DNA from 3 places in the Streptosporangium sp. 'caverna' genome. Region 1 is predicted to be linked to each of the others. Evidence: riboswitches for the same ligand, from Rfam matches in the RefSeq annotation. Region 1 holds a riboswitch; each other region holds the start of a gene.
The links. A riboswitch is a leader RNA that binds a small molecule or an ion and turns the genes downstream of it on or off. The one in region 1 is predicted to bind S-adenosylmethionine.
Positions count from the first base shown of each region.

Region 2: another riboswitch for S-adenosylmethionine. It lies ahead of DKM19_RS45695 (aminotransferase class V-fold PLP-dependent enzyme); the one in region 1 lies ahead of DKM19_RS09660 (glutathione S-transferase C-terminal domain-containing protein).
Region 3: another riboswitch for S-adenosylmethionine. It lies ahead of thrC (threonine synthase); the one in region 1 lies ahead of DKM19_RS09660 (glutathione S-transferase C-terminal domain-containing protein).

Region 1 is NZ_CP029711.1:2,162,754-2,170,093, forward strand. Features, by position in the region: gene DKM19_RS09630 (agmatinase family protein) at 205-1,371, shown strand; gene DKM19_RS09635 (ABC transporter substrate-binding protein) at 1,368-2,381, shown strand; gene DKM19_RS09640 (ABC transporter permease) at 2,398-3,360, shown strand; gene DKM19_RS09645 (ABC transporter ATP-binding protein) at 3,357-4,124, shown strand; gene DKM19_RS09650 (enoyl-CoA hydratase) at 4,205-4,978, shown strand; gene DKM19_RS09655 (DUF402 domain-containing protein) at 5,183-5,683, opposite strand; SAM riboswitch class IV at 5,736-5,849, shown strand; gene DKM19_RS09660 (glutathione S-transferase C-terminal domain-containing protein) at 5,887-6,819, shown strand; gene DKM19_RS09665 (FAD/NAD(P)-binding domain-containing protein) at 6,923-7,340, shown strand, end outside.
Region 2 is NZ_CP029711.1:10,572,220-10,579,559, reverse strand. Features, by position in the region: gene DKM19_RS45725 (nuclear transport factor 2 family protein) at 1-11, shown strand, start outside; gene folB (dihydroneopterin aldolase) at 86-484, shown strand; gene folK (2-amino-4-hydroxy-6-hydroxymethyldihydropteridine diphosphokinase) at 481-978, shown strand; gene DKM19_RS45710 (DUF3180 domain-containing protein) at 975-1,427, shown strand; gene DKM19_RS45705 (acyltransferase) at 1,611-2,732, opposite strand; gene DKM19_RS45700 (NADH-quinone oxidoreductase subunit D) at 2,749-3,945, opposite strand; gene DKM19_RS45695 (aminotransferase class V-fold PLP-dependent enzyme) at 3,964-5,259, opposite strand; SAM riboswitch class IV at 5,312-5,427, opposite strand; gene DKM19_RS45690 (TerC family protein) at 5,925-6,821, shown strand; gene DKM19_RS45685 (cytochrome P450) at 7,059-7,340, shown strand, end outside.
Region 3 is NZ_CP029711.1:10,183,671-10,191,010, reverse strand. Features, by position in the region: gene DKM19_RS44010 (S1 family peptidase) at 1-1,042, shown strand, start outside; gene DKM19_RS44005 (hypothetical protein) at 1,097-1,705, opposite strand; SAM riboswitch class I at 2,067-2,207, shown strand; gene thrC (threonine synthase) at 2,222-3,484, shown strand; gene DKM19_RS43995 (MoaD/ThiS family protein) at 3,507-3,782, shown strand; gene DKM19_RS43990 (cold-shock protein) at 4,174-4,374, shown strand; gene groL (chaperonin GroEL) at 4,694-6,319, shown strand; gene DKM19_RS43980 (GNAT family N-acetyltransferase) at 6,443-6,874, opposite strand; gene DKM19_RS43975 (AAA family ATPase) at 6,886-7,340, opposite strand, start outside.

The DNA.
Region 1 (7,340 bases):
GTGACCCACTTCATGGTGGGGCGCACCTAGGGTTCCGCCGTCGTCGATGCCGTACGACAAGACGTGAGGCCGTACGGCAACGGCGCGGGGCTGGTCCGAGAGGTGCAGGCGGCCGCCTGGCCGTTCCACGGCGGGACAAAAGCCCGGGAGGCCGGCAGAACCCGGCTGTCTTCCGGCCGGGTTCCGAGCTGTATCGGAGCTCCCATGCACTGGCACCCGTCCGCGTCCGACCCCGACCACCCCGGTCCCGAGCGTCCCGGCGTCGACCACAACGGTCCCGAGGCGCGCTTCGCCGTCGACCGCGAGGCCGAGCTGCCCACCGCCGGCTGGGAACGGGAGGTCGCCTGGGCCCTGGAGGTGGGCCTGCAGGGCGCCGACTCGATCGTCGACCGGCGCATCCCGACCTTCTCCCGCGGCGAGCTGCCGCACTTCGCCGGGATCAACACCTTCCTCAAGGCCCCCTACGTCGAGGATGTGCGGCGGTGCGGCGCGTACGACGTGGCGATCCTGGGCGCGCCGTTCGACGGCGGCACGACCTACAGGTCGGGCACCAGGTTCGGGCCGCAGGGCATCCGCAAGATCTCCGCCCTGTACGGTCCCTACAGCTTCGAGCTCGGCGTCGACCTGCGGGAGTCGATCACGATGGCCGATCTCGGCGACATCTTCACCATCCCCGGCAACATCGAGAAGACCTTCGACCAGATCTCCAAGGCCGTCTCGCACGTCTACTCCAGCGGGGCGTTCCCGGTCGTCCTGGGCGGTGACCACTCGATCGGCTACCCGACCGTGCGGGGCGTGGCCGAACACCTGTCGGGCAACCTCGGGATCATCCACTTCGACCGGCACGTGGACACCCAGGAGACCGACCTCGACGAGCGCATGCACACCACCCCGTGGTTCCACGCGACCGACATCCCCAACGTGCCGCCGCAGAACCTCGTGCAGATCGGCATCGGCGGCTGGCAGGCGCCCCGGCCCGGCGTGAAGGTCGGCCGCGAGCGCGGCACCACGATCATGACGGTCACCGACTGCGTGGAGATGGGCATCGAGGCCGCGGCCGAACGCGCGCTGGAGGTCGCCTGGAAGGACGCCGAGGCCGTCTGGCTCTCCTTCGACGTGGACTGCCTCGACGCCGCCTTCGTCCCCGGCACCGGCTGGCCGGAACCCGGCGGCTTCCTGCCGCGCGAGGTCCTGAAGTTCATCCAGATCATCGCCGACGCCGCGCCGCTGGCGGGCATCGAGATCGTGGAGTGCTCGCCGCCCTACGACAACGCCGAGATCACCGCGCTCATCGCCACCAGGGTGATCTGCGACACCCTCGGCTGCCTGGTCCGCTCCGGTCACCTGCCCAAGAAGGGGGGAGCCTCATGACGCTCCGCCGCCTGTTTCTCGCACTCTGCCTGTTCGCGTTCTGTACGGCCTGCGGTTCCACTCCCGACGGGGCCGGGAGTGGCGCCTCCGCCGCGTCCGCGGGGGGCAAGACCCTCACGCTGGGCTTCTCCGCCTGGCCCGGCTGGTTTCCCTGGCAGGTCGCCCAGGAACGCGGCCTGTTCGCCAAGAACGGGCTCAAGGTCGAGCTCAAATACTTCGACAGCTACACCGACAGCCTGACCGCGCTGGCCACCGGCAACATCGACGCCAACAGCCAGACGCTCAACGACACCCTCGCCTCGGTCTCCGGCGGGGCCAAGCAGACGATCGTGCTGGTGAACGACAACTCCACCGGAAACGACCAGATCATCGCCAGGCCCGGCATCTCCACGGTGGCCGACCTCAAGGGCATGACGGTGGCCGCCGAGCAGGGCACGGTCGACCACTACCTGCTCCTGCTCGCGCTGCAGAAGGCGGGTCTGACCGAGAAGGACATCACGTTCAAACCACTCCCGACCGACGCCGCCGCGGCGGCCTTCAAGGCCGGTCAGGTGGACGCGGTCGGCGTGTTCGCGCCCTTCACCACCACCGCCCTGGAGCTGTCCGGTTCCAAGGCCGTCGCGACGTCCAAGGACTTCCCCGGCGCGATCCCCGACCACCTGGCGGTCGACAAGGCCCTGGTGGCCGAGCGGCCCGACGAGGTGCAGGCGCTGGTGAAGACGTGGTTCGAGACGCTGCGGTGGATCGCCGCCAACAGGACCGAGGCAAACGCGATCATGGCCAAGCGCGGCGGGGTGGACGAGGCGGCCTACGCGAGCTACGACGCCGGGACCACCATCTTCTCCCTTGAGGACAACCTCGCGGCCTTCGAGCCCGGCACCACCGGCGCCAACCTCGACCACCAGGCCTCCCTGATCGCGAAGTTCCTCGTCTCATCCGGCCTGGCCGACACCGAGCCGTCACTGGACGGCCTGTTCGAGCCCAAGTTCGTCAGGAGCCTCACACCATGAGAGCGGGAGCGTGGACATGGAGATTCGGCCCGGACCCGACCGCCTGCGGCCCGGGCGGGTGCAACTCGCCCTGCTCCTCTCCCAGAGGGTCACGGCCCTGATGAGTGCGAGGACCGTCGCTCCCGTCGCGCCCCCCGACACGGGACGCAGGACCTGGGAGCCGCTGCCCCGGCGCGGGAGCCGGTCCCGCCCGGCCTGGACGCGCGGGCACTCCGGTGGGGCGGGGCTCTCCTCCCGCGCCCGCTGGGGTCTGCGCGCCGCCTCGATCCTGGTCCCGCTCGCCGTCTGGACCGCCGTCAGCATGGCGGGGCTGGTCGACCCGGCCTTCCTGCCGTCTCCGCCGGCCGTGCTGGAGGCGTTCGGGGAGATGCTGGGCACCGGGCAGCTGGCCCAGGACACCCTCGCCAGTCTCGGCAGGGTCGGGGCCGGGTTCGGGCTGGCGGTGCTGATCTCGGTGCCGCTCGGCGTCGCGATGGGCACCTCTCGGGTGGCGCTGGCCCTGCTGGAACCGGCCGTCGGCCTGCTCCGCTACATGCCCGCCAGCGCCTTCATCCCGCTTCTGATCATCTGGCTGGGGCTCGGCGAACCGTCCAAGATCGCGATTCTCGTCCTCGGCGTCGTCTTCTTCAACACGCTGATGGTCGCCGACGCCGTACGGAGGGTCCCGGGTGAGCTGGGCCAGGTCGCGGCCACCCTCGGGGCCAGGCCCGGGGAGGTCCTCCGGAAGGTGACCTGGCCGTACGCGCTGCCGGCGATCGTGGACGCGGCCAGGATCAACGCCGCCGCCGCGTGGAACTTCGTGGTGGTGGCCGAGCTCATCGCGGCCGAGTCGGGGCTCGGCTACCGGATCGTCCGCGCCCAGCGGTTCCTGCAGACCGACAAGATCTTCGCGGTGCTCATCGTGATCGGGATCGTCGGCCTGCTGATCGACGTCGCGCTGAGAATCCTGCGCGACCGCCTCGGGAGGTGGGTGGTATGAACCTCGTACTGAGCGGGGTGGCCAAGGACTACGGGACCACGCGCGTGCTGGACGGCATCGACCTGTCGATGGAGCCGGGCGAGTTCGTGTGCGTGGTGGGCGCCAGCGGGTCGGGCAAGTCCACGCTGCTGTCGCTGATCGCCGGTCTGTCGCCGGTCAGCGCGGGCTCGGTCTCGCTCGGCGGGGTGCCCGTCCAGGGGCCGGGCCCCGAACGCGGGCTGGTGTTCCAGTCGGGCGCGCTGTTCCCCTTCCTCACCGTGGCCCAGAATGTGGCCTTCGGGCTGCGGCTGCTGCCGATCTCCAGGGCCGACAGAGAGCGCCGGGTCCGCTGGTACCTGGGCGAGGTCGGGCTGTCGTCCTGGGTGGACGCGCTGCCCCGGCAGCTGTCCGGCGGGCAGCGCCAGCGGGTGGCGATCGCCAGGGCGCTGGCGTGCGAGCCGGCCGTGCTGCTGCTGGACGAGCCGTTCGGGGCGCTCGACGTGCAGACCAAGGAGGACATGCAGCTTTTCCTGCGTGAGGTGTGGCGGGACATGGGAACGACCGTGCTGATGGTCACCCACGACGTCGAGGAGGCCGTCATGCTCGCTCAGCGGGTGCTCGTGTTCTCGTGCGGTCCCGGCCGGGTCGCCGCGGAGGTCCCGATCGGACTGCCCGCCTACCGCGCCCTCGCCATCAAGCGGACCTCCCTCTTTCTCGGGCTGCGCGCCACCGTGGAGGACCTGGTCCGCTCGCACATGCTGTCGCCGGAGAGGGAAAAGGTATAGAACCATATTCTGGAGCTGTCCGGACGGGGAGCTCTCGTGCGGAAGGCCTCCGGGAAAGGGGGCTCCCGGAAGGGGACGAGATGGTCGATCTGGTGCTGTCGTCGATCGAGCGGGGCGTGCTGACGCTGACGTTCAACCGGCCGGACAGGCTCAACGCCTGGACCGCCGAGATGGGGCGGCGTTACTTCGACCAGCTGGCCGAGGCGGAGCTGGACCCCGAGGTCCGGGTGATCGTCGTCACCGGAGCGGGGAAGGGCTTCTGCGCCGGGGCGGACTTCCAGACGCTCAGCTCCATCCAGGACGGCTCCTACAGGGGCGAGCCGGACAAGCGCCCCAACACCTTCCCGACCACGATCCGCAAGCCGATCATCGCCGCGGTCAACGGCGCCTGCGCCGGGCTCGGCATGGTCCACGCCCTGATGTGCGACCTGATCTTCACCGCCGACGAGGCGAAGTGGACCACCGCCTTCGCCCGGCGCGGCCTGATCGCCGAGTACGGCCTGTCGTGGATCCTGCCCCGGCTCATCGGCCATGCCAAGGCCATGGACCTGCTGCTGTCGGGCCGCACCTTCTCCGGGGCCGAGGCCTACGAGCTGGGTCTGGTCAACCGGTCGGTGTCCCGGGAGAGCCTGCTGGAGGAGGCCACGGCCTACGCCCGCGAGCTGGCCGCCTTCAGCTCGCCGGCGTCGATGGCCGTGATGAAGCGTCAGATCTGGGGCGACTGGAGCGAGACCCTGGAGTCGTCGGAGTCCGCGGCGGCGCGCAAGATGGTGGAGGCCTTCTCCCGGCCCGACTTCGCCGAGGGCGTCGCCAGCTTCCTGGAACGCCGCGCCCCCGGCTTCCCTCCGCTGTAGACCCGCCACAGACCGCCCGGCCGGCTCGCGCGGCGGCGAGCCGGCCGGGCCTTGGACGTGTTGGACGTGCGGGCGTTGCGGCGATCGGCGGTGAGCACCGCAGGAGCGTGGGGCGACGGAGCGGGGTGTGGTCGGCGGGTGGCGCCGGGTGGCCGGGCCGTACCGGAGACCGGGCAGGTCACCCTGGACTGGAGGCGGGGCGGCTCAGGTCACCTGAGCCAGCCAGTGGGGCGCGGCGCCGAAGGGGGCGGCGCGGGTGCGGACCGCCTCCATCAGCCGGGCGGCCGTGGTGCGGGCGTTCTCGATGACGTCGGGGGGATAGGCGTAGCGGACCTGGTGCTCCTCGAACTCGTCCTCGTCGTCCAGGATGACCCGGCCGTCGCGCATGCGGATCACGTCGAGGTCCAGGTCGACCATGGTCACCTCGCCGTCGCTCCACTGGGGCACCGTCGCGATGTCGCAGTAGATCTCGACCCTGTTCGGGAGGGCGTTGAAGGAGGCCGTCCACCAGCCGTCCCGGGGGAAGAGCATCACGAACGCGGAGGCTGAGGGGACCACGGGCCCGTCGCCCTTGCGGGCGCCCGAGCCTGCCGTGCAGCCGATCCACACGCCGTGCTCGTCCTCGCCGAGGAGCAGGCTGGGATGGTGCCAGTGCAGAGACCCGTCGTACTTGCGGTAGACCACATTAACGATCTCATGTGACATCCCTCGACTTTAAGGCTTGACATAGATCTATGTATTTCCTACCTTCTAACTAGGTTAAGAGTGTCAGTGCAAAGCCCCGGCTGGCTGACCGGCAACCCTCGCACCGCGGCGGGGTGCCCCCGGGGAGAGACCTGGCGGCACGGTGGGCGTGCCGCAAGCGCGAACCCCTCACCGGGTTACCGAGACATGCCTGGGAGCACCACATGTCCGAGATCACACTCAACTACGCCGGCCCCGTCGACCTCGACACCTACGGCCGCTACCGGCCGGGCGGCCGTCCCGGCCCCCGCTACCCCTTCCAGGGACGGATCGGGACGCCCGAGTTTCCCGCCGAGCCCGGGCGCTACCACCTCTACGTCGCGGCGGTCTGTCCCTACGCGCAGCGTGCGGCGATCGTCCGTTCGCTCAGGGGACTGGAGGACGTGGTCTCGCTGTCCTACGTGGACGACGAGCGCGACGGGCGGGGATGGGCGTTCCGCGAGCGGCGCGGGGCCGACCCGGTGAACGGGTTCGCCACGCTCAGGGAGGCGTACGAGGCGACCGAGCCGGGGTTCGACGGGCACGTCTCGGTGCCGGCGCTGTGGGACAGGGAGACCGGGCGGATCGTGAGCAACAACTTCCCCGACATCACGATCGACCTGGGCACCCGGTTCGACGGCGATCCCGAGGCCGACCTCTACCCCGAGGAGCTGCGCCCGGAGATCGACGCGCTCAACGCGAGGATCTACGAGTACGTCAACACCGCGGCCGGCCGCGTCGGGTCGGCCACGACGGAGGCGGAGTACGGCGAGGCGCGGCAGGCCGTGATCGCCTTCCTGGAGGAGCTCGACGCCCGGCTCGCCGACCGCAGGTTCCTGTTCGGCTCGGGGATCACCGAGGCGGATGTCAGGCTCTGGCCGACGCTGCTCCGGTTCGATGTGAGCGACAACCCGGCGGCCAGGATCAGCGAGCGCCCGCTGACCGCGTTCCCCAACCTGTGGGCCTACGCCAGGGACCTCTACCAGCATCCCGCCTTCCGGGAGAACACCGACCTCACCGCGCTCTCCACTCCGGCGGGGGAGACCGACCCCTGGCGGATCCCGGTCCAGCCGTTCCGGGCCGACTGGGAGCAGTCCCATCACAGAGCCGCCGTATGAGCGGGCGCGGAGCCTTCGCGACCCTCGCCCCGTCGAGTCCGTCGAGTCCGTCGAGTCCGTCGAGTCCGTCGAGTCCGTCGAGTCCGTCGAGGGAGGGGGCCTTATGAGCGCGGTCGCCGTCGTCGGCGCGGGGCCGACCGGCACCTGCCTGGTGGAGCGGATCTGCGCCAACGCGGCCGAACTGCTGAGCTGGCCGTCGCTGGACATCCACGTGATAGACCCCTACCCGCCGGGCGGCGGCCGGGTCTGGCGCAAGGAGCAGCCCGACCTGCTCTGGATGAACTCCACCGCCGCCGACGTGACGCTGTTCACCGACGAGTCGGTCCAGTGCGAGGGCCCGATCCGTCCCGGACCCTCCCTCGCCGAATGGCTCGGCCGCGACTCCGGCCTGTTCGCCTCCCGCCCGGTCCAGAACGCGTACCTGTCCCACGTCTTCCAGCGCGCGGTGAAGACGGCTCCGCGCGGGGTCCGGGTGCACGTGCACGCGACCCGCGTACTCGACCTGGCCGACGTTCCCGGCG
Region 2 (7,340 bases), 2.9 Mb from region 1:
AATCCGCGTGAGCGAGAGCAGCGAGCGGGCCGCCGAGGAGGGCGATCCGATCCAGGACTCGATGCAGGATCTGATCAGCAATCCGATGCAGGACTGGGTCAGCGACCCGATCCAGGATCGAATCCATGATCGGATCAGTGTGAAGGGGCTGCGGGCCCGAGGGCGGCACGGCGTGCTCGCCGCGGAGCGGGAGCTCGGCCAGGAATTCATCGTCGATGTCACTCTTTTTCTGGATACAGCACCCGCGGCGGCCGGGGACGACCTCACCAAGACCGTCCACTACGGCGAGCTCGCCCAGGATCTGGTGAAGGTCGTGGAGGGAGAGCCCGTCGATCTGATCGAGACCCTGGCTCAGCGCCTGGCGGACGTCTGTCTGTCCCGCGAGCTCGTGTCGTCGGCGGAGATCAGCGTGCACAAGCCCGCCGCGCCGATCCCGCTGCCGTTCGACGACGTGATCGTGACGATCACCCGGAGCCGGGCATGAGGGTCGTGCTGGGGTTCGGCAGCAATCTGGGTGACCGGCTCGCCACGCTGCAGGGCGCGCTCGACGCGCTCTTCGAGGGCCCGGAGCTCACGTTCGTCGCGGTGTCGCCGGTCTACGAGACCGACCCTTTCGGCGGACCGGAACAGGGCCTCTATCTCAACGCCATAGTGATCGCCGAGACCGCGCTGGAACCCTGGGCGCTCCTTGAGCGTGTTCAGGATGTGGAAAACTCCTTCGGCCGGGTCCGCAGGGAGCGCTGGGGAGCGCGCACCCTGGACCTCGACCTGATCACCGTTGGAGACGTCGTCATGAACGACCCCGATCTGACGCTGCCGCACCCCAGGGCGGACGAACGGGCGTTCGTGCTGGTGCCATGGGTGCGGGCCGACCCGGAGGCGGTCCTCTCCGGGCGCAGGGTGGCCGACCTGCTGGCCGACCTGGATCAGGACTACGTACGGCCGCGCACCGATCTGACGCTGAAGAGGCCCGTGTGAAGCCAACCCGTCCCGGCGTGCTCGTCGGGCTCTTCATCGTGTTCGCGATCCTTACGTGGGCACTCCTGAAGCCGCTCTACTCGGACCTGCCGACCGTGCCGTGGACCTCGATCCCGACGGTGCTCCTGCTGGCGATCGGCGAGTTCTACAGCGGATGGATGACAAAGGCCAGGATCGAGCGCAAGCCCGACACCAAGCCCGTCGAGCCGCTGGCCGTGGCCCGCCTCGTGGGCCTCGCCAAGGCCTCCGCGTACGGCGGGGCGATCTTCGCCGGGATCTTCGCCGGATTCACCCTCTACACCGCCGACCTGCTGGACCAGGGCGTGCCCCGGCGCGACTTCCTCATCACCGGCGGCTCGTTCGTCGTCTGCGTGCTGCTGGTCTGCGCGGCCCTCTATCTGGAACACTGCTGCAAGGTGCCCAAGGACTCCAACGAGGAAGACCGCTAGAACCGGCCGCCGAAGAACGCTCCCGGCGCGGTCCGGCCCGAAGAACGCTCCCGCAGCCTCGCCTCCGGCCCGGAGACGCCCCCGGAGCCTCGTGTCCTCCCAGCCCGGAGAACGGCTCCCGGTGCCTCGCCGTTCAGCCTGGAGACGCCTCCGGCACCTCCACCGTCCGCTCCGGGGAGGCTCCTAAGGCTTCGCGGCCCGTCGTCTGCGGCCGAACAGCATGATGACCGGGAACGTGCAGAGCAGCGGGCCGATGACGGCCAGGGGCCTCTCCAGCCACCAGGACAGGTCGGGCGCTCCCTGGCTGGGCGGCGCCCCGCCGAGCAGCCACCAGGTCAGCGCCACCCAGATCGCCATGCCGGTCGTATGGAACAGGAACAGCGGCAGCGCGAACCTGTTGACCGTCTCGTTGACGCGCTGCCACCTCGGGCGCTCCAGCAGGCGCTCCATGGACGGCCTCAGCACCTCCACCAGGCCGATCTGGAAGACCAGCAGCGCCACGATGACAAAGGTCGGCGGCGCCATGTTGGACAGCTTGTCGCCGGGCACGCCCACCATCGAGCCCGGGTAGATGCCCGAGTAGACCAGCCCGAAGAGGCCGAACAGCCCGGTCCACAGGATGGCGACGTCGAACTGGCGGGCCAGGGCCACCACCCTGTCGTAGAAGAACCCCGCCTGGTGGGCCAGGCCCCAGACAATGATCATGTTGAGCCAGCCCACGGCCTCGTAGCCGTAGCGCAGCCGCAGCACGTCGACCACCAGCGCCGCCCCCGCGAGCCAGATGAGAATCAGCACGTCGAAGCGGCGGTGCAGCCACAGCGCGATGGGGAGCAGGGCGATCAGCACGAGGTAGACGGCGATGAACCACAGCGGGCTGATGATGAGCAGGACGACCCGGTCCATCCAGCCGATCCCGAACGCCCACGTCACGATCGCGCCCAGCACGATCCAGGTGACGGCCAGCGCCAGCGCCGGGATCGCGAGGCTGCGGATGCGCCGCCAGACGAAGGTCCCGATGCCCACCCCGCGCTCGCGGGCGCGTTCCCAGGACAGGAGGTGGACGTGCCCGCCGACGTAGAAGAAGAGCGGCAGCACCTGGAGCAGCCAGGTGAGGATCCACAGCCCCGAGGTGAAGCCCAGCGGGCTTGTCGGCGAGGGGCCCTCCGGACCCCACTGCAGGATCGTGAACGCCCAGTGCCAGAGCACCACGACGAGCAGACTGATCGCTCGGAGCCAGTCGACGTATTTGTCCCGCTGCCGTCCGGCCGTCACGCGGGGACTCGTGTCCCCACCACGTTCGCTCATGCAGTCCTACCGTGCCTCATTTGTCGATGTCGCCGACGACGAAGAACATCGAGCCGAGGATGGCGACCATGTCGGAGATCAGGTGACCGGGGAGCATCTCCCGCAGCACCTGGACGTTGTTGTAGGAGGCCGAGCGGAGCTTCATCCGCCACGGAGTCTTCTCTCCGCGGGAGACCAGGTAGTAGCCGTTGATGCCCAGCGGATTCTCGGTCCAGGCGTAGGTGTGGCCCTCGGGCACCTTGAGCACCTTGGGCAGGCGCTGGTTGATCGGCCCCTGCGGGAGTTCGAGGAGTCGCTCCACGCAGGCGTCGGCCAGATCCAGGGAGACCTTCACCTGCTCCAGCAGCACCTCGAACCGGGCGTGGCAGTCTCCGGCGGACCGGGTGATGACCTTCACCGGCAGCTCGCCGTAGGCCAGGTAGGGCTCGTCCCTGCGCAGGTCGATGTCCACGCCCGAGGCGCGGGCGATCGGGCCGCTCACGCCGTACTGCATGATCGTCTCGCGGTCCAGGACGCCCACTCCGCGCGTGCGAGCGACGAAGATCTCGTTTCCGACGATCAGGTTCTCGATGTCGGGCAGCCGCCGCCGTACGTCGGCGACGGCCCGGGAGACCCGGTTCGCCCAGCCCAGGGGCAGCTCCTCCTTGAGGCCGCCGACCCGGTTGAACATGTAGTGCATGCGACCGCCGGAGATCTCCTCCATCACGGCCTGGAGGGTCTCACGTTCCCGGAACGCGTAGAAGACCGGGGTGATCGCGCCGAGCTCCAGCGGGTAGGACCCCAGGAACATCAGATGGCTCAGCACCCGGTTGAGCTCGGCCATCAGGGTGCGCGTCCAGACCGCCCTGACCGGCACCTCCATGCCGAGCATCCGCTCCACCGCGAGCACGACGCCCAGCTCGTTCGAGAAGGCCGACAGCCAGTCGTGCCGGTTGGCCAGCACGATGATCTGCCGGTAGTCGCGCACCTCGAACAGCTTCTCCGCGCCGCGGTGCATGTAGCCCACGACCGGCTCGGCCGAGCTGATCCGCTCGCCGTCCAGCGTGAGCCGCAGCCGCAGCACCCCGTGCGTGGACGGATGCTGCGGCCCGATGTTGAGGACCATGTCCTCGGTCGCGAGCTCCTTGCCGTGCGTTTCCGGCACGGCCTCCGCTCCGGCCCCGATGCCCACGCTTACCGTCCGGGGCGCGCCTTCGGCATGGGGCTCAGTCATAAGACCCATGCTGCCACGTCATCCGCGCGACACAAGATCCTGCAGAGCGGTGATCAGACGATCGACGTGTTCTTCGGTGGTGCCGATGCCGATGGAGGCGCGGACGGCGGAGGCGGTGACGTCGTCGCAGCCGCCGTCCGCGGTACCGAGGAGGTGGCGGACGAACGGGTGGGCGCAGAACTTGCCGTCGCGTACGCCGATGCCGTAGTCGCCGGACAGGGCCTCGGCGACCTCGCGGGCGGTGAAGCCCTCGACCACGAAGGAGACGATGCCGACGCGGGGGTGGTCGGGGCCCCACAGGGAGAGCTCGTGCACGCCCCGGACCGCGGTGATGCCGGCGCGCAGGCGGTTCAGGAGGCGCTCCTCCTCGCGGAGCAGTACGGTCCAGCCGGTGGCGGTCAGGGCGTCGCAGGCGGCGGCCAGCGCGACGGCGCCCAGGACGTTCGGGGTGCCGGCCTCGTGGCGGGCCTCGGGGTCCTCGTGCCACTCGGTCTCGTCGTCGTTCACGGCCTTCACCGCGCCGCCGCCCTTGAGGTACGGCTCCGCCTCCGCCAGCCAGTCCGAGCGGCCGATCAGGGCGCCCGTGCCGAACGGGGCGTAGAGCTTGTGACCGGAGAAGACCACGTAGTCCAGGTCGAGCGCCGTCAGGTTGAGGCGGCGGTGCGGGACGAGCTGGGCGGCGTCGACGAGGATGCGGGCGCCGTGGCGGTGGGCGATGTGGGCCAGGGCGGCGATCGGCCAGAGCTCGCCGGTGACGTTGGAGGCGGCGGTGACGACCAGCAGCTTCGGACCGTCGATCTCCGCGAGGGCCTCGTCGGCGGCGCGGACGGCCTCGCCGGGAAAAGCGGGAATCCCGAGCCGTACGGCGGTGCCCCAGGGCAGGAGCGAGGCGTGGTGCTCGGTGTCGAAGACCACGGCGGTGGTCCCCTCGGGCAGGCTGCGGGCCAGCAGGTTGGTCGCGTCGGTGGTGTTGCGAGTGAAGATCACCGAGTCGTCGGGACGGGCGCCGGCGAAGGCGCGGACGGTGTGCCGGGCCTGCTCGTAGCGGGCCGTCGTGAGCTGGGACGCGTACCCGGCGCCGCGATGGACGCTGGAGTATGCCGGGAGCGCGGCGGTGACGGCGGCGCTCACCGGCTCCAGACAGGGCGCGCTGGCGGCGTAGTCGAGGTTGGCGTAGGGGACCAGCCTGCCGCCCCTGACCGGGACCTCCAGGTCGGAGCCGAGCACCGCGGGAATCCGCCGCTCCGAGGGCACCTGGGGCGCCGGGGCGGTCACGGGCGTGGAGGCGGGGGTGAAAATCGTCAGTGTGGACACGCCAGGTCTCCTTCGAGGTCATCGGACCCCAACCCATGGCGTTGGTGCATGGAGCCCGCGCTTGCCCGACACGCGACGTGCCGGGCCAGGTCCTCACCCGGGGCACCCCGCCGCGGACGCGAGGGTTGCCGGCCAGCGAGCCGGGGCTTGTCACTGGCACTCATGACCTACCTGGGAACTATAACCGACGCCTGACCGTGCCCTGCAAGTACTGAATGTGGCCGGCGTCGGTCCGCATCGCGTTCGGCCGCCCCCTCGATGGCCTGTCCGAATACGTTCCACTGGCGATTCCGCGTGAGGCCCGGTCGTCTCCCCGATGGCTCGTCCGAATGCGTTCCGCGTCGTGCCCGGCGGTCCTCCCACGGCCTGTCCGAGCGCGTGCCGGGTCAGGTCCGGTGATCTTCCTGCGGCCTGTCCGAGTGCGTTCCGCGTCGTGTCCGGCGGTCCTCCCACGGCCTGTCCGAGCGCGTTCCGTGTCATGCCCGGCGGTCTTCCTGATGACCTGTCCGGGTGTGTCCCGGCGCTTCCCGGGACCGCCCGACGGTGCCCACATGTGTCGAATGTGATCAGTGTTTATTCCCGGGAAGGAACTCAGAGCGTCCCCCAGTCGTCGAGGCAGTCAGTCGGCAAAGCGTCCCGGCCGCCGGCCGACCAAGGAGGAATCAATGGACTGGGTGACCAACCCGGAGATATGGATAGGGTTCTTCACCCTTGTCGCGCTCGAGATCGTCCTGGGCATCGACAACATCATCTTCATTTCGATCCTCGCAGGAAAGCTCCCTCCCGAGCAGCGTGACAAAGCCCGCAAGCTCGGCCTCATGGCCGCCCTGGTCAGCCGACTGGCCCTGCTGTTCGCGCTGTCGTGGGTGGTGAAACTCACATCGCCGTTCTTCGAGGTCTTCGGGCAGGGGATATCCGGGCGCGATCTGATTTTGATACTCGGCGGGCTGTTCCTGCTGGGCAAGAGCGTCTTCGAGGTGCACGACAGCCTGGAGGGCAAGTCCGGCCACGCCGGAGGCAAGGTGGCGGCCTCCTTCACCGCCGTGATCCTGCAGATCATGGTCCTCGACATCGTCTTCTCGCTCGACTCCGTGATCACCGCGGTCGGCATGGTCGACGAGCTCGGCGTCATGATCGCGGCCGTCATCGTCTCGGTCATCGTGATGCTCGTCGCCTCCGGGCCGATCAGCCGCTTCGTGGACCGGCATCCGAGCATCAAGATGCTCGCCCTGTCCTTCCTGGTGCTGATCGGCGTCGTGCTCATCGCCGAGGGCTTCGAGCAGCACATCTCCAAGGGCTACATCTACTTCGCGATGGCGTTCTCGCTCCTGGTGGAGCTGTTGAACATCCGGATGCGCAGCAAGGCGGGCCGGGAGGAGCCGGTGGCGCTGCACCAGCGCTACGCGGCCGAGGGCGGGACGGACGACCAGAAGGGCGGAGCGGCCGGCCCAGGTCAGGTGGAGAAGCAAGCCGCCGAGGGCCAGGCGGGAGAGCCGACAGGTTCCTCTCAGGGCAAGGATCAGGTGGGCGGACAGGCCGGCTCCCACGAGGGCAAGGGGTAAATGGGCGGACGGACCGGTTCCTCCGGGGACAAGGGCCAAGCGGGTGAGCGGATCGGTTCCTCCGAGGCCGAGAGCCAGGCGGGAGGGCCGGTCTGTTCCCCTGAAGGTAAGGCCGGGCGGGAGGGCCGGTCGGTTCCCCGGGGGTAAGGACCAGGTGGGTGAGCGGATCGGTTCCCCCGAGGGCAAGGGGCAGGCGGACGAGCGGACCGACCCTTAGGTCAGGATTACGATGCTTACGTGCGCTTTGATCCTTGGAATCCGGAATTCGTCGCCCATCCCTATGACGTCTACGACGAGCTGAGGCGGGAGCGGCCGGTCAGTTTCTTCGAACCGACCGGCCAGTGGCTGATCGCCCGGCACGCCGACGTCAACGCGCTGCTGCGCGACCGCCGGCTCGGCCGTTCCTACCTGCACGTGGCCACGCACCAGGAGTTCGGCAAACCGGGCGACCCCGAGTTCCAGGACCCGTTCTGGCGGGTCATCAGGGCCGGGATGCTCGACGTCGAGCCGCCTGTGCAC
Region 3 (7,340 bases), 3.3 Mb from region 1:
TGTGAAGAACAACCGGATCATCGTTCTCACGACCGAACCCCTGGAGACCGAAGACCTCATCCAGGCCTCCGGGGTGGACTCGAGCGTGGTGCGCGCGGTGCAGTCTCCCGAAAGACCCCGGCTCCTCGACGAGGTGCGGGGCGGCAATGCCTATTACGTCAACACCACGAGTCGCTGTTCGATCGGTTTCGCGGTGACGCGTGGATCGCAGAACGGTTTTGTCAGCGCGGGCCACTGCGGCAAGAAGGGCGACGCCACCGCGGGCTTCAACCGCGCCCCCCAGGGTGTCTTCCAGGCGTCGAGCTTCCCGGTCGACGACGCCGCCTGGATCGCGGTGAACGCCAACTGGATGCTCAGACCGGTGGTGAACAACGGCAGCGGCGGCACCGTACCCGTCGCCGGTTCCAGGGAGGCGATCGAGGGCGCCTCGGTCTGCCGATCGGGCTCCACCACCGACTGGCAGTGCGGTGTCATCCGGCAGCGCGACGCCAGTGTCACCTATCCTCAGGGCACGGTTTTCGGGGTGACCCGTACCAGTGTGTGTGCCGAGCCCGGTGACTCGGGGGGTTCCTTCATCTCGGTGGACCAGGCCCAGGGTGTGACCTCCGGCGGTTCCGGCGACTGCGTCGACGGTGGTATCACCTATTTTCAGCCGATCAACGAGATCCTCACGACGTACGGCCTGACCCTGGTGACCGACAGCAACGCCGTCCCGCCGGACGAGAGCACCTGCACCGGCCTGCCGAAGAACGTCACCGGCGTCCTGAACGAAGGCGATCAACCCGTCTACGAGCCGACCGGCCAGTATTACGAGACGACCGTCGCCGGCCTGCACTCCGGTTGCCTGGACGCCGACAGCGGTATCGACTTCGACCTTTTCCTGGAGAAGCGCAACGGCTCGGCCTGGAGCACCGTCGCCACCTCTGACAGCCCGAACCCCGATGAGAAGATCAGCTACACCGGCATGCCCGGGTACTACCGCTACCGGGTGGTCTCCGCGAGCGGCTCCGGCTCCTACAAGCTGACCTACAAGACGCCGTGACCTCCCTCCCGCCGTGGCGATCGCGCTCCTGGGAGATCAACGTCCGGGGCGCGGTCAGTCGAAGAACTGCTCGAAACTGAACCTGCGCACCAGGAGAGAGGCGGAGTCCCGGCCGACCACGCGGATCCTCCTGAGGCGAGTCTGCTGGTTCATCGTGACCTTCACGCACTTCAGGCAGACCTCGTGATATCCCAGCAGGGCGAAATAGGAGATGCCGGCGCTGCGGCGTCCGAGACCCCTGTCGGAGAGCCCCAGCCCCACCTCCCGGTAGATCCGCCGCGAACCCTTGAGATTGAACGCGGTGGAACCGATGATCGCGTGGTTCGACACGGGAGGACAGTGCACAAATATCCGGACATTGTTGTTCTGGCGGGGGTTCCAGGGCAGGACCCGGAGCGACGTGACGTTCTTCAACGCGGGCGGGATCCCGTTGTTGTTGGTGTTGTTCGCGGAGGAGCCGTCGCTCCCGGAGGACGAGGCTTTCCCGGAGGAGCCGCCGCCGTCCTTCCCGGAGGTGTTGGAGTTGTTGATGTTCTTGTTGGACGGGGGCGGGTCCTCGGCGACCCTCCGGACGGTCACGGACGGGATGTCGAGCGCCTCGGCGGGCATGATCGGGCCCATCACGAGGGCGGCCGCCGTTCCCATTCGTACAGCAAAACGCATGTGTTTCTCCTGCCGGACGGACACGGGACATTGGCGGCGTGGGACATTGGCGGCGTGCTCTCGCCGGGCGACAGACACGTGGGTGGCGTCGGAGGGCCGGTGTCCGCGGGGCGCCGGCGCGAAGGCATCCAGGCACCCGTCCTGACCGGGCCGGTCGTCTCATTATGTCGATTGCGCCACATAAACGTGGACGCCACACCGACACGGAGTGTGTCGGCGTGGGACCCACGGGTGGACGATCGGAGAGAGGCCGTCCGACAGGCAACACGCCATGTCTCGAAAAGTGAGACGAGTGGTCAGGATCGCGGTAGGGCGGGGTAGAGTGCGTAGGACCTGCTCGTCAGGCCCCTAATTGAATATTTGCTCATCCAGAGGGGTGGAGGGACCGGCCCTGCGAAGCCCCGGCAACCATCTCGGTTCAAGACTCGTAATCTGACGAGGTCAGCCGAGACAGGTGCCAATTCCGGTCTGTGACCAGGGTGGTCGCAGACGAAGATGAGGGAAAGGCCTCCCTTCATGGCGCTCGCAACCACCGAAAACACCACCTCGCTCGACTTCGGCCCCGCCGTGGCTCTCTCCTGTCGCGAATGTGGTGCCCGCTACGACCTCGGTCCGATCTTCGCCTGTATCGAGTGTTTCGGACCCCTCGAGATCGCCTATGACTTCGGGCGCGTGACCCGGGAGCAGATCGCCGAGGGACCGACCAACATCTGGCGCTACCGTTCCCTGCTGCCGGTTCCGGTCGATGTGACCTCCAAGCCCAACATGGCCCCGGGCTGGACCAAGCTCGTCAAGGCCGACAACCTCGCCCGCGAGCTGGGCATCCGCTCGCTGCACGTGAAAGACGACTCCGGCAATCCCACGCACTCCTTCAAGGACCGCGTGGTGGCCATGGCCGTCGAGGCGGCTCGTAACTTCGGTTTCCACACCCTTTCCTGCTCCTCCACCGGCAACCTGGCAGGCGCGGTCACCGCCGCGGCCGCCCGCGCCGGGCTGGACGCCTGCGTGTTCATTCCCGCGGACCTGGAGGAAGCCAAGATCGTCATGGCCTCGGTGTACGGGGGCAGGCTCATCGCCATCGAGGGCACCTACGACGACGTGAACCGCTTCTGTTCCGAGCTCATCGGCGACGAGCTGGGCGACCAGTGGGGCTTTGCCAACGTCAACCTTCGCCCGTACTACGCGGAGGGCTCCAAGACCCTGGCCTACGAGATCGCCGAGCAGCTCGGCTGGCGGATCCCGGACCAGATCGTCATCCCCGTCGCGTCCGGCTCCCAGCTCACGAAGATCGACAAGGCCTTCAAGGAGCTGATCGGTCTCGGCCTCGTCGAGGAGAAGCCTTACAAGATCTTCGCGGCCCAGGCGGAGGGGTGCTCGCCGGTCTCCACCGCCTACAAGGCGGGCCTCGACGTGATCCGCCCGGTCAAGCCGGACACGATCGCCAAGTCGCTGGCGATCGGCAACCCGGCGGACGGCCCCTACGTGCTGGACATCGCCCGGCGCACCGGCGGTGCGGTGGAGGACGTCACGGACACCGAGATCGTCGACGCGATCCGGCTGCTGGCCAGGACCGAGGGCATCTTCGCCGAGACGGCGGGCGGCGTCACCGTCGGCGTGCTGCGCAAGCTGGTCGCCGCGGGACGACTCGACCCCGACGCGGAGACCGTGGTCCTCAACACCGGTGACGGTCTGAAGACCCTCGACGCGGTGGCCGGCCAGGCGCGTCCCACCGCGGTCATTCGGCCCTCTCTTGACGCATTCCGTGCGGTTATCGCCTAGAAATCGTGAAAGGTACTGAATTATGAGCGTTTCTGTGCGGATTCCGACGATCCTGCGGACCTACACCGACGGTGCCGCCGAGGTGAACGGGGAGGGCGAGACCCTTCGCGACGTTCTGCAGAAGCTGGACGCGGACTTCCCCGGGATCGGGGCGCGCATCTTTGATGAAACGGGCAAGATTCGCCGTTTTGTCAATGTCTACGTCGGGGATGAGGACGTCCGTTTTGTCGACAACCTCGATACGGTCACGCCGTCCGGCGTCCAGGTCTCCATCATCCCGGCCGTCGCCGGGGGCTGATCCTCCCAGCGCGCCCTGACGCGCCCGGGCCCCTGCCGGGCGCTCGCAGACCCGGGCGACTCTCCCGGTGCTTCTTCCAGGCCTCTCCAGGCTTCCCCATGACACCCGCTCCGGCTCCGGCCGCGTGCGGGTGTTGTGTTTTGTGGCGCGAGCCCATATCTGTGACGGAAGGAAATAATGGAATCTTTAACTAACTAATCGTGAGAGCCAATCCCGATGGGGATGATAAAAGGGCACGTAAAGCAGTAGTTTGGCGCTTGACTCTGTTGCCCCACGGTGTCCCACAGGTATGGTCGAGAACGATCGACGTAGGCGTTGTCTCCGCCTCGGAGATTGAGGACTTCGCGAGAGGAATGGGTGTGGTCCTCAAGTCCAGTAAGAGGAGTCGCAAGTGGCGCAGGGCACCGTCAAATGGTTCAACGCGGACAAGGGCTACGGCTTCATCGCGGTAGACGGTGGTAAGGATGTGTTCGTCCATTACTCCGCAATCATGATGGATGGATACCGTGCCCTCGAGCAGGGCCAGCGGGTCGAGTTCGAGATCACCCAAGGGCAGAAGGGCCCCCAGGCGGAGTCCGTCCGGGCGGTCTGACGTAGCCATCCCGTGAACTTGTCGGGAAATGTCAGCGGATCCCGCGGCAGCGCAGTCTGCGTGGATCTCCACGACATCGGCCCGGTTCGCCGTCCCAACCGGCGGGCCGGGCTTTGCCGCGAGCGGAACCCAGGTCAACGAGCCGCAGCTTGCACTCGACAGGGTAGAGTGCTAAACAGTTTGTTGGCACTCCCGGTTCGAGAGTGCCAACCTGGATCGAGGCGATGGGGCCCGCCGAACGGAGTCGTGGGCCCACATGCCGTCGCGGGCGTCGGCTCGATCCGGTGCAAGCCACCCTGTGTTTGGGAGGTCTAGCCGTATGGCAGCCAAGATGATCGCGTTTAACGAGGACGCCAGGCGCGGTCTCGAGCGTGGTATGAACCAGCTCGCGGACGCCGTCAAGGTGACCCTCGGCCCGAAGGGCCGTAACGTCGTTCTGGAGAAGAAGTGGGGCGCCCCCACGATCACCAACGACGGTGTCTCCATTGCGAAGGAGATCGAGCTCGAAGACCCGTGGGAGAAGATCGGGGCCGAGCTCGTCAAGGAAGTCGCCAAGAAGACCGACGACGTCGCGGGTGACGGCACCACGACTGCCACCGTGCTCGCTCAGGCCCTCGTACGTGAGGGTCTTCGCAACGTTGCCGCCGGCGCCAACCCGATGGCCCTGAAGAAGGGCATCGAGGCCGCCGTGGAGCGCGTCTCGGAAGAGCTCTCCAAGCTGGCCAAGGACGTGGAGACGAAGGCGCAGATCGCCTCCACCGCCTCCATCTCCGCGGGCGACGCCCAGATCGGCGAGATGATCGCCGAGGCGATGGACAAGGTCGGCAAGGAAGGTGTCATCACCGTCGAGGAGAGCAACACCTTCGGCCTCGAGCTCGAGCTCACCGAGGGAATGCGCTTCGACAAGGGCCTCACCTCGATGTACTTCGTGACCGACCCGGAGCGTATGGAGGCCGTCCTCGACGACCCCTACATCCTCGTCGTCAACTCCAAGGTGTCCGCCAACAAGGACCTGCTCCCGGTTCTCGACAAGGTCGTGCAGGCAGGCAAGCCGCTGCTGATCATCGCCGAGGACGTCGAGGGCGAGGCCCTGGCCACCCTGGTCGTCAACAAGATCCGTGGTCTGTTCCGCTCGGTCGCCGTCAAGGCTCCGGGCTTCGGCGACCGCCGCAAGGCCATGCTGGGCGACATCGGCATCCTGACCGGTGCCCAGGTCATCAGCGAGGACCTCGGCCTCAAGCTGGAGTCCACCACGCTGGACCAGCTCGGCCGCGCTCGCCAGGTCATCGTCACCAAGGACGAGACCACCATCGTCGACGGTGCCGGTGACCCGGACCAGATCGCCGGCCGGGTCAACCAGATCCGTGCCGAGATCGAGAACACCGACTCCGACTACGACCGTGAGAAGCTCCAGGAGCGTCTCGCCAAGCTGGCCGGCGGCGTGGCCGTCATCAAGGCCGGCGCGGCGACCGAGGTCGAGCTCAAGGAGCGCAAGCACCGCATCGAGGACGCCGTTCGCAACGCGAAGGCGGCCGTCGAGGAGGGCATCGTCCCCGGCGGTGGCGTGGCCCTGCTGCAGGCCGGCGCCAAGGCGTTCGACAAGCTCGAGCTCTTCGGCGACGAGGCCACCGGTGCCGCGATCGTGCGCAAGGCGCTCGAGGAGCCGCTGAAGCAGATCGCGATCAACGCCGGCCTCGAGGGCGGCGTCGTGGTGGAGAAGGTGCGCAACCTCACCCCCGGTGAGGGTCTGAACGCCGCCACCGGCGAGTACGTCAACATGTTCGAGTCGGGCATCATCGACCCGGCCAAGGTGACGCGTTCCGCTCTGCAGAACGCGGCGTCCATCGCGGCGCTGTTCCTCACCACCGAGGCTGTCATCGCCGAGAAGCCCGAGAAGGCTGGAGCTGCCCCCGCAATGCCGGGTGGCGGCGACATGGACTTCTAAGTCCAGACGCTTTCACAAAAAGAGGCGACCCCGAAGTGCCGGGGCCGCCTCTTTTCGCGTTCGCCGAACCTCGTGCGATTGGGCGTCGCTCTCTTTCATATGCTCCGTGATCTGTGGGAGCCCCTAACTCAGCGGCTTGACCCATCGAGCCCATTGGGGTTGAGGGGCGTAGCCGGCGGACTCCCAGGCGTGGTGGGCCAGGACATTCTCGTGGAGCACCATGGCGTCGGCGCGGAACGCCCCCAATTTCGCGAAGCGCTCCTCCGCCGCGCGGATAAGGACGCTCCCGATCCCCTGGCGGCGGCGCGCGGGATCCACGGCCAGCCGGTAGAGATGGGCGCGCCAGCCGTCCCAGCCGGCGATCAGGGTGCCGGCCATCTCCCCGTCGATCTCGGCGATGAGGACGGCCTCGGGGTCGCGCTCGATGAGCGCGACCACCTTGGCCGGGTCGTCGCGGCGGTCGGTTCCCTCGGCGGCCTCAAGCCAGAAGGCCAGTAACGCGCCGACATCTTCCAGCCGTCCGTTCCGGACCCTGATTCCCGTGGGCTTCTCCATGGGACCGGAAATTAGCAGAGCTGCGCGGGGAGCTCTCTGGCGTGGAGAACGGTCAGGGAGGTGACCGCCCGGGTCAGGACCACGTAGAGGCGGGCCAGACCACGCGGCTCGGCGTCCACGATGTCAGCCGGTTCGACCACGATGACGTGGTCGTACTCCAGTCCCTTGGCCAGGCTCGCCGGGATGACCAGGAGGCGATGGTCATCGACCGTGTCCGGGCTGAGCACCTGGTGGTCCAGGTCGGTCAGGGCCTTGGACACGGCGGCGACCGAGGCGTCCGGGACGATGACGCCGATCGAGCCCTCACGGGACAGCGCCTCCCGCACGGCCTGCGCCAGGGACGCGGCGAGGTCGGGCGCGGGCCGTACCGACAGGGAGCCCGAGCCCGGCCGCAGTGACTGGGGCGCGGCGAGGTCCGGGGCGATGGAGGGCAGCAGCCTGGCGGCGAAGTCGAGCACCTCGCGGG